2 regions of the Sedimentitalea sp. genome follow, and region 2 is predicted to be linked to the other one. Evidence: riboswitches for the same ligand, from Rfam matches in the RefSeq annotation. Region 2 holds a riboswitch; the other holds the start of a gene.
The links. Region 2 has a riboswitch for cobalamin ahead of ABJO75_RS19065 (DUF1636 domain-containing protein). Riboswitches for the same ligand answer to the same signal wherever they lie in the genome.
Positions count from the first base shown of each region.

Region 1: another riboswitch for cobalamin. It lies ahead of ABJO75_RS27270 (TonB-dependent receptor); the one in region 2 lies ahead of ABJO75_RS19065 (DUF1636 domain-containing protein).

Region 1 covers NZ_JBDWLR010000095.1:57,613-62,495, reverse strand. The annotation lists gene ABJO75_RS27275 (ABC transporter substrate-binding protein) at 1-646, opposite strand, end outside; gene ABJO75_RS27270 (TonB-dependent receptor) at 649-2,517, opposite strand; cobalamin riboswitch at 2,647-2,863, opposite strand; gene clpS (ATP-dependent Clp protease adapter ClpS) at 3,183-3,524, shown strand; gene ABJO75_RS27260 (class I SAM-dependent methyltransferase) at 3,534-4,541, shown strand; gene ABJO75_RS27255 (SDR family oxidoreductase) at 4,575-4,883, shown strand, end outside.
Region 2 covers NZ_JBDWLR010000078.1:114,209-119,091, reverse strand. The annotation lists gene cobN (cobaltochelatase subunit CobN) at 1-600, opposite strand, end outside; gene cobW (cobalamin biosynthesis protein CobW) at 615-1,670, opposite strand; gene ABJO75_RS19065 (DUF1636 domain-containing protein) at 1,670-2,059, opposite strand; cobalamin riboswitch at 2,140-2,333, opposite strand; gene ABJO75_RS19060 (DUF6552 family protein) at 2,577-2,828, shown strand; gene ABJO75_RS19055 (manganese-dependent inorganic pyrophosphatase) at 2,898-3,818, opposite strand; gene ABJO75_RS19050 (sulfotransferase family 2 domain-containing protein) at 3,993-4,619, shown strand; gene ABJO75_RS19045 (DUF2161 family putative PD-(D/E)XK-type phosphodiesterase) at 4,624-4,883, shown strand, end outside.

The DNA of each region.
Region 1 (4,883 bases), on a different contig from region 2:
GTGCGGCAATCACGATCTCCGGTTCGGTCAGTGCCAGCACCTCAAGGGGAAGTTTCTCACCTGCCTCATACCCGGCTTCGCTGGCAGCGTTTGAAAACCCGGCCGCGAGCAGGATTTGACCTGCAAGCGTGTTGTCGCCGGACGTATAGCCGTTGGCGTAGTAAAGGATCGCGCGGGGATTGTGTTCGACCTCGGCGGTCAACACTTTGAGCCATGCATCAAAATCCGCCAACATGATCGCCGCGGCGCCTTGACGTTGCAGGACTTCACCCATCTGCGTAATCCGCGCGCCCACATCGTCCAGTGAGTAGGTCGGTTCGAACACGGCAACCGGAACGCCAAGCCGCCGCAACATATCCACCGTTGCGCGTGTCGAATAGGCTCCCGCAATCACCAGATCAGGCTGCATGAGATAAATCTCTTCGGCCAGCCCGTGATTGATCACATACTGCTCGGCCTCAACTGTCATTGCAGACGCGCGTGGATCCTTGGCGAGATAGGACACTGAATAAAGCTGATCCGGCCCCGCCAGAAGCATGGCGAGCTGGTCGGTGCAGAGGTTTATCGACACCACGCGAACCGGTTGAGCCACGGCAAACCCGACCCAACCGATCAAAGCGCAGAGTGCGAAGACCCCCACTCGCATCCTCAGAACGCCGCCCGCAGCCCGACATAGGCCGTGCGGCCCCGCGTGGCATAGCCCCAGGTATCGGAATACTCTTCGTCAAACAGGTTGGTGATACGACCGGTCAATTGCACCGTGTCAGTCAGATCGTATTGTGCGGCGACGTCCACCGTCACATAATCCGGCAACTCGGCAAGTTCGTAGCTGCTGAAAAACTGAGTGTCATAGTTCCCCGCGATATAGCGCAGATCCGCAGTGACGCTGCCACGACCCTGCATGAATTGCTGAGTCGCGCCCAACCACAACTCGTGTCGCGGGCGACGGACTTCGACCGTGCCATCCGCATTCTTCGCGTGCAGATAGGTATAGCTCAACTGCAGCTCAAGCGTATCGGTGGCCTGCAGATTGCCGCTGATTTCGATACCTTGCCGGCGGCTCTTTTCGCTTTCATTGATAAAGACAGAATTGCCAGTGGTAGGGTCAAATATTGATACGATTTCATCTGTGAGATTCGCGTGGAAATAAGTGACATCCACCAGCCCGCGATCTCCCCAGAATGGGACTTCGACACCAAAATCGATGCTTTGGTTCTTTTCCGGCTTTAGACTGGTGTTGCCGACAAAACCAAAGGTATCCGCGAAGAGTTCAAAATAGGTGGGATTGACTGACCCCGTCCCGGCCGACGCATGCAACCGCACACCGCTGCCGACAAAGGTGTAGGACCCGGCCAGAATCCACAACAGGTCATCCTCAAAGACCTTGTTGTCGTCATAGCGCAGCCCTGCCTGCAGGTTCAGGCCATTGTCCAATGTTCCGCGATACTCCATCGCCACCGAATTGGTCTCGCGCTCGTATTCCGGGTTGCTCGAGGAACTGTCTTGTTCCCATTCGGCCATGATATTCAGCAGGTGATTGGTAGAGGCGACTGCATAGCCGTCCAGCCCATAGCTCAGCAGGTATTTCGCGGCTGAACGATCCGCTTTGGTGGGCGTGGCACCATTTGTGCTTTGTTCGTATTCCGACCCTTCAAAGGTCAGCCGATGCACCAATCGTCCGTCCAAGGCTTCGTATTCCGCAAACAGGCTGCCAGACCGTTCCTTGCGTTCCGAGGTCTGGTTGGGATCGTCGATCACATATTCGTCTGCCGTGCTGGCGACATAGCTTGTCGTGTCAAACGCAAACTTCTCGTTTGACGCACGCAAGGTGAATCCCAACGTCAACCGATCCGTCACGTTGTAGTCGCCGGTCAAGTTCAGGGTGGATCGCCGTGTTCCGTCAAGTTCACCGTCGCTGCCAGAAAAATCATATCCGTCGTCGTCCAGACGCGACACGCCAAAGGCCAGGCCGCCCCGGTCAGACCGGACCGAAAACCGTGCCGAGGCGGCATAGCCGTCGCCGATTTCAACCGACCCGCCGTATTCAGTGCCTGTTGCACCCCGTTTGGTGATGATGTTGACCACACCGGCCGAGGCATTGCTGCCATAGAACACGGATTGCGGCCCGCGCAGAACTTCTATCCGTTCGATATTTGCGGTGTCCAGACCGGAGAGGATATATTCGCTGTCGCCAGCAGAGAGTTGCACCCCATCAACCATGATCAGCGTGTGATTGGCCTCAGCGCCGCGGATACGGACCTGCGTGAAGTTGTTTCCCGTCCCGCTGACCGCAAGGCCGGGAACCGCGCGAAGCGCATCCTGAACCGTCAGGATACCACGATCTTCGATGTCTTGGGCGGTCAGCACCGAGGCCGATTGCCCATAGCGTCGCTCTTCGATCGGGCTGAAACCGCCGGACACTATGATCTCGTCAAGCTCATATGGTGTCTGAGCCAGCGCCGGGCCTGCAGATACGGCGGAAATGGCTACGCAAGCCATGCGGATGGTACGGGTCATTCTTTCCCCTCTCGTTCAACCGGGAAACCGGTTGCACTACGTCAATATGTCGTATGAGGGATGGTTAACCCCCGCAGACGGTGAAGCCACCACAGCGGAAGAACCGCAGCCGAAACGCCCCTCGCGTTCAGACAGGGTGATCACCTCGGCAGGTTTCCTGACTCGCGGGTCAATGCTCAGCCGGACCTTCCCATCACGCAAAGCGTAACAGTGGTGTATACCGGCTTCGCTCACCGCTCACAGTTGCGGGGGCAGTCACGGATTTGGTGCCAATGTCGGCGGCACCGCACCGTGTTCCCTATTATCCGGACAACAGGTTGCCCGGACCGAAGCATCGAAACGGTTAACGCGATTTTAATATCTTGTGAAGAGCGTAATTCAGGGAACCTGATCGGTTTGACCATGCGCATCGAAACTGGCTTTGTTTGGCTCGAACCTGGCGTCCGGTGGCGAGGTAGCCATCTTGGCGACGTCATGGCGGGTTCGAATTTACCGGAATCCGACCCGCCGGATGCCGGGAGTGACGACAAGCGGGAATGGTCTAGCCAGAAATGAACGCGGTTTCAGCAGGCGCAACAATCACTGGCTCTTTCCGAATCTTGCAGGAAGGCTATATAAGCCATGAACATTGAGACAAATTCACGAAAACCGGACCCTCTGCCGCAATGACACAAGTGCCCGTAACGCTGTCGGACAAGACGGATGACGATTCAGACACGTCAATCCTTCTTGAAACGCGCCCAAAGACCAAGCGCCCTCCGCTGTACAAGGTGCTCTTGCTGAACGACGATTATACTCCGATGGAGTTTGTCGTGCATGTGCTCGAGCGGTTTTTCGGGCTTAACCATGCGCAGGCTTTTGAAATCATGCTGACGGTGCACAAGAAAGGTGTCGCCGTTGTTGGTGTGTTCAGCCACGAAATCGCAGAAACCAAGGTAGGTCAGGTCATGGACTTTGCCCGCCGCCATCAGCACCCTTTGCAGTGCACGATGGAAAAGGAAGACTAGGCCGCATCAATGTCCGCCCGGCTGCCTCTGGCGATTGATTCAGGTGGACTTGATCTGCCTGCGACCGGCGTGGTGTCGGTCTTGCATCCGGTTGCGATGACGGATTTGTCTGCGCTGCCTGCTGACCGGATCAAAGTCGTTCAGCCGTTCAAACCGGATTTCGACCATTTCCAGTCTTTGGGGTATTCCTGCGCTGCGTTCAGCGATGCGCCATGCGGGGCCGCACTCGTATGCCTGCCTCGCGCCAAGGCGCTGGCCCGTTCCCTGATCGCAAGCGCCTGCCAGCGCAACACCGGGCCTGTCATCATCGACGGAACCAAAACCGACGGTATCGACAGCATGCTCAAAGAGTGTCGCAAGCGCGTGGATGTATTCGGACCGGTGGCCAAATCACATGGCAAACTCTTTTGGTTTGATGCCAATCCGGAGGCATTTGCAGACTGGCAAGCCAGCCCGCAAACCATCGGTGATTTTGTCACTGCACCGGGTGTGTTCTCTGCCGACGGAGTCGATCCGGCGTCGGAGCTTCTTGGGCGCGCATTGCCAGAAAAGATGGGAAAACACGTCGCCGATCTGGGCGCCGGCTGGGGGTATCTTGCGGCACAGGTTCTGACGAGGAACGGGGTAGAACGGCTGGATCTTGTTGAGGCAGATGCCATTGCCCTGGAGTGCGCCCGCCAGAATGTTTCCGACCCCCGTGCCCGATTTCATTGGGCAGATGCCACCCGTTGGGCACCAGAAGAGCGTGTCGATACAATCATCATGAATCCGCCCTTTCACATGGGCCGCACCGCCGATCCGTCGCTGGGGCGCGCCTTTGTTACGGCTGCTGCGCGGATGCTGAAGCCGTCGGGGCATCTCTGGATGGTGGCCAATCGGCACCTACCCTATGAACGCACACTGGACGAGTGTTTCGCCAAGGTCGAGGACGCGGGTGGTGACAACCGGTTCAAGATCTTCCACGCCGTCCGCCCAAAGCCCACTGGTAAACCTACGCCCAACCGCACACGGCGCTGATCCGCGCCATTTCCATGCACGAGGAGTGTTTCCATGTCCTTTTCCATCGCCGGCAAGACCGCCATTGTCACCGGAGCGGCCAATGGCATCGGTCTGGCCATAGGACGTCAGTTTGTCGAAAAGGGCGCAAACGTCATGTTCGCCGACATGGACGAAAAGCGGCTCAAGAACGAATTGGGGGAACAGGTTGACGATAGTAATGTCCGGTATTTCGCCGGAGATTTGCGCGAACGCCTGACCATTGCCAACCTAGTTTCGGCAACTCTGGACGCGTTCGATGAAATCGACATCTTGGTCAATGGATCACGGCAGGTTGTTCCTTCGAATCCGCTGGATCCGGAT
Region 2 (4,883 bases):
GCTGGCTGGGGCAAAGGCCGTCGCCGGACAGGTCACACCGTGTTCCGGCGTCCACGCGCCAACCTGTGGCAGGCTCTTGGAGCCACGCACTGGCCCTGCGTAAAGCCCGGCAGCCAACGCCAGTTGAGCCAGTGCTGCCTGTGCAGCCACGGTCCCGCCGGTATTGCAAAGGTGTTGCAGCCGCCCAAGGGTCGAGCGCGGCAAGGTCGAATAGTCATCAAGCCGGGAGTCGGACCGCCCGTCGGCGGGCAGGACCGCGACCGCCAACCCCTTGCGCGCGGCTAGGGATTGGACCTGTTGCAGGCCATAGGACCAATAGGGAACACCGCCGATCAGCCGGATCAGGACGCCTTTGGCCCCTTCAAGTGTCTGGTCAACATAGGTGTCGACCGACAGCGGATGTTTCAGCGCGGCGAGATTGGCCAGCCGCAGGGATGGCATGCGCCCCTCGGGACCACCGCCACGATGCCAGCCTGCCGCGAACGCGCCCAGATCGCTGTCGGAAAAGGACAGAACCACCAGATCAGCAGGGCTCTGCCCCAGATCCGTCGGGGTGTCCGTTTCTTCAAGGCCATGGCTTTCGCGAAAGACGACATGCATCGTGGCAGGCTTTTCTACTCGGCCACCGCAGGCATGCGGGTGAGGACGTCACGAATTGCAGCGGCATCGATATCGTCATGCTCGGCAATCACCACCAAGCGACTCAGACGGGGCTCATCAGCTTTCCAGGCGCGGTCGTACTGGTGCCGAACCCGTGCGCCAACCGCCTGAACCAACAGACGCATGGGCTTTCCGCTCACGGCGACATACCCTTTGACCCGCAGGATGTTTCGTTCATTTGCCAGACGTTCGATCCGGGCGACCAGATCGGCGGGATCGGATTGTTCGGGCAATTCGATGACAACGCTCTCAAAGTCGTCGTGTTCGTGATCGTCGGCGCCATCATGATGGCTGGGGCGGGCCTCCATATCGTCTTCGGCGGCGGCCTCAAGCCCAAGGATCACGCGCACATCGACGGCCCCTTCGGCAACCTCGACCACGGGCAGCGGTCGGGGGGCTTCGGCTGCAATGATCTCACGCGCCTTTGCGACGCCCTCCGGACCCGCAAGATCGGGCTTGGTCAACAGGATGATATCGGCGCAGCTGATCTGATCCTCAAACACCTCGGACAGCGGGGTTTCGTGATCGATAGAGTCATCGGCAAGGCGCTGGGCGTCGACGCGCGCCACATCTGGTGCGAAACGGCCTGCGGCCACGGCTTCGGCATCGGCAAGCGCGATAACACCGTCCACAGTAATGCGGCTGCGGATATCTGGCCAGTCAAACGCCTTGAGCAGCGGTTTGGGCAAGGCAAGACCAGAGGTTTCGATCAGGATGTGATCCGGGCGCGGGTCAAGCGCCATCAATGCCTCGATCGTCGGGATGAAATCATCGGCCACGGTGCAGCATATGCAGCCGTTGGACAGCTCCATGATGTTCTCGGCAGGGCAATCCGGAATCGCACATGATTTCAGGATATCGCCATCGACGCCTACATCGCCGAATTCATTGACCACCACGGCGAGGCGCTTGCCCTGAGGGTTCTGCATGAGGTGGCGGATGAGGGTGGTTTTGCCGGAGCCGAGAAAGCCGGTGATCACGGTGACGGGCAGCTTGGACAGGTTGGACATCAGGTCTCTCCAATCGGGGGGATGCGGGCGATACAATTCTTGCGGAAATGAACCGGGCGTTCACGCCAAGGTATCAGACCATCCGGTGTGGCATGATAGCGAGAGGCGACGTCCAGGATCATGTCCGCGTCACTGATTTCATCGAAATTGCCGTAGACATAGGTCCAGCGACCGGCACCGCCGCGCAGCACGATGGAACAGCCGCTGTCGCAGTTGGACAGGCATTCGACCGGGCGCAGCGTCACGCCCGACGGTACGTCGCCCGCAGCCAGCGCGTCATATAACTTGGCACCCGGGCGCGGGCCCTCAGTGTCGGTGGGCATTCCCTTGCGGCAGGTCGTGCAGACCAGCAATTCGACCGGGGTCGCCTGATCCTGTGTCTGAGTCATCCGGTCACTTCCCTGTTTCAAAAGCGGGGGAATAGCGGGCAAAGCCTGGGCCGGGCCCGTCACCGAGGCACCCCGCCCGGTTAACGTCACGTTTTGCTGGCAGGTCTCCCGGCTTGCGGATGTCAGAAAGCATCGGCCTTCTGGTGGACATCCCGCCTTCCCGACCCGGTGGTCAGTGGCTTGGGTGCCCTCTCCGTTCACGGTCGCGGGGGCGGCTGCGTCGTGCATTCCCTTTTCATCTGCTTTCGCAGAAACCAACACATCGCGGAATGGCCAAGGGGCGGCGTGTTGTCAAGAGTTTGGAGTGTTCAGGAGAAATTGATAGCCGCCTGCCGGCGTGTTGGGCATTTGCGTATTGGCAATAGAATTTCTATCTTCACAGGGTCATGGTTCTGGCGCGCATGTCTTTAATTCGGTCCGTATATGAAGTTCAAACGGCGATTGGAGAGTGTGATGCCTGTAGAAAAGATATCGGTATATGCGACGGATGGCTCGTATGCTACCAGAGGGTCGAGCCATGCAGGCTAATCTGGCAATCGCGAGTCCTTCAAGGGACAACATCATATTTGCTGTCAAATGGGCTGCTTCGATCATTCAAATCATGGGGTACACGGCGACCGGATTTGGCTGGACCCCGTGGAATCTCTACCTATTTCTAATCGGAGTTGTTGGCTGGTTTGCCGTTGGTGTGCTGTGGAAAGACAAGGCGCTGATGCTCGTTCATCTCGTCGCCCTTGGCGCGATGCTTGCCGGTATGACCAGCGGTTAGCGTGTCAACGGGCTGCAGGCCCAATCAGGGTGGACCCCGGCAAACCTGCCGGGGTCCCTGTGTCGGCGATCAAACTTTGAGGTTAGGAATGATCTGTTTCTTGCGGCTGACGATGCCGGGGAGGACAACGCTGTCACCAGTTGCGGTGGCATCAAAGCTATTGGCGGCGACGGTCTTGACCAGATCGTTGGGAACCAGAAGCGTGGCCTCTTCGTTCAGGATGTCCACGACAAACAACAGAACCTGATCCACGCCGTCCTCGGACGCCACGGTGGTCATGGTGTCGATCAGGCTGGCCTTACGGTCCAGAACCGTTGACGGCGATGTCGTTTCCAGAACCGAAACGCGGAATTTGGTGCCGTCGACTTCGTATTCCTTGCTGTCCATGCGCAACAGTTCGGCATCGCTGAACGAGGACACATCGGACTTGGCGGCGAACATCTCGGCGGCATAATCGGGGATCGAGATGCCCAGATCGGCGGCCAGCTTCTCGGCAACGGCCTTGTCATGCGGCGTGGTGGTCGGGCTGCGGAATTCCAGCGTGTCGGACAGAATGCAGGTCAGCGCGGTCGCCTTGGCCCACTCCGGCATCTTGGCGGTATCGTCGCCCATCAGGTCGTGCATAATTGTAGCAGTGCAGGCCAGCGGACGGATGGTGATGTCGATCGGCCCCTTGGTTTCCAGGCCGCCGACCAGCTTGTGATGGTCGATGATCGCCTGCACATCGGCGTTGTTGATGTTGGCGGGCAGTTCGGCGGGGTTGTTGGTGTCGACGATCACAACTGGGGCATCATCCGCAACGTCATCGATGATGGCAGGTTTGGGCAGGTCCCAGCGTTTCAGCAGAAAGGCCGCCTCGGTGTTGGGTTCGCCCAGCAAAACGGCTTCGGCGGGGGTGCCTTTGATTTCGGACAGATACCACGCCCAAAGGATGGGAGAGCCTGTCGAATCGGTGTCGGGGGATTTGTGTCCAAGAACCTGAATGGTCATCTGATGCATCCTGTGCAGGGGTGTAATTTGCGCGCGTTATAGGAACGTCACCCGGGGTTGTCACCCGTTGTCGCGCAGGCTGCGACCCTTGGTCAGAGTGCCGGGGTGCCGAGCCTCGCGTTGACTTTTGCGCAAGTGGTTGTGAGGGTGCGCTTGGATCGGCCGGACCTGTTGATGATTTCCCACGCACACAAGACCGTTTTTGTACACATCCCCAAGACGGGTGGGCAAAGTGTCGAGACCGTGTTTCTGGACGATCTGGGGTTGGCGTGGCGTGACCGCGCGGCGCTGATGCTGCGTCAGAACGACAACCGCAATGCCGGGCCGCAAAAGCTGGCGCATCTTTATGCAGACGAATATGTCGCGCGGGGCCATATGGTCGCCAAAGATTTTGACCGCTACCTAAAATTTTCTATCGTGCGGCACCCGTATGACAGGGCGCTGTCGGAATTTCGGTATCGGGCAAGGGCGGCGGCCAAGCGGGGTCAGAAGTTGGACTTGGATGATTTTCTGATTTCCGGAGCCTCTGATGATTATCTCGACAGCGCACGGCATCTGGTTCCTCAGGTGCGCTATGTGAGGGACTTGCAGGGGCGGTGTCTGGTCGATCACGTGCTGCGATTCGAGCGTCTTGCCCAAGATATCGGGCCTGTGTTTCGCGAGATCTTTGGTGGGGATCGCCGCTTGCCCCATAAAAACCGGTCGCGGACAGGGCTGGATGCGTGTTTGTCGGCGGCGCAGGCCGACCTGCTGTATGACCGGTATCGCGCGGATTTTGAGGCGTTTGGCTATGAGCGGTGAAGAGATCACGCAAGAACAGCATCTCTATCCGCCAATCAAGGCCCTGCTTGAGCGACAGGGATATGAGGTCAAAGGCGAAGTTGGCGCGGCGGATGTTGTGGCCCGGCGCGGCAATGAACAACCCGTGATCGTTGAACTGAAGCTGCGCTTTTCGCTTTCGCTGTTTCATCAGGCGGTCGAACGGTCACGGATCACCGATCTGGTCTATGTCGCCGTGCTCAGACCGGTCGGGCGCAATGCGCGACGGGCCATGAAGGATAATTT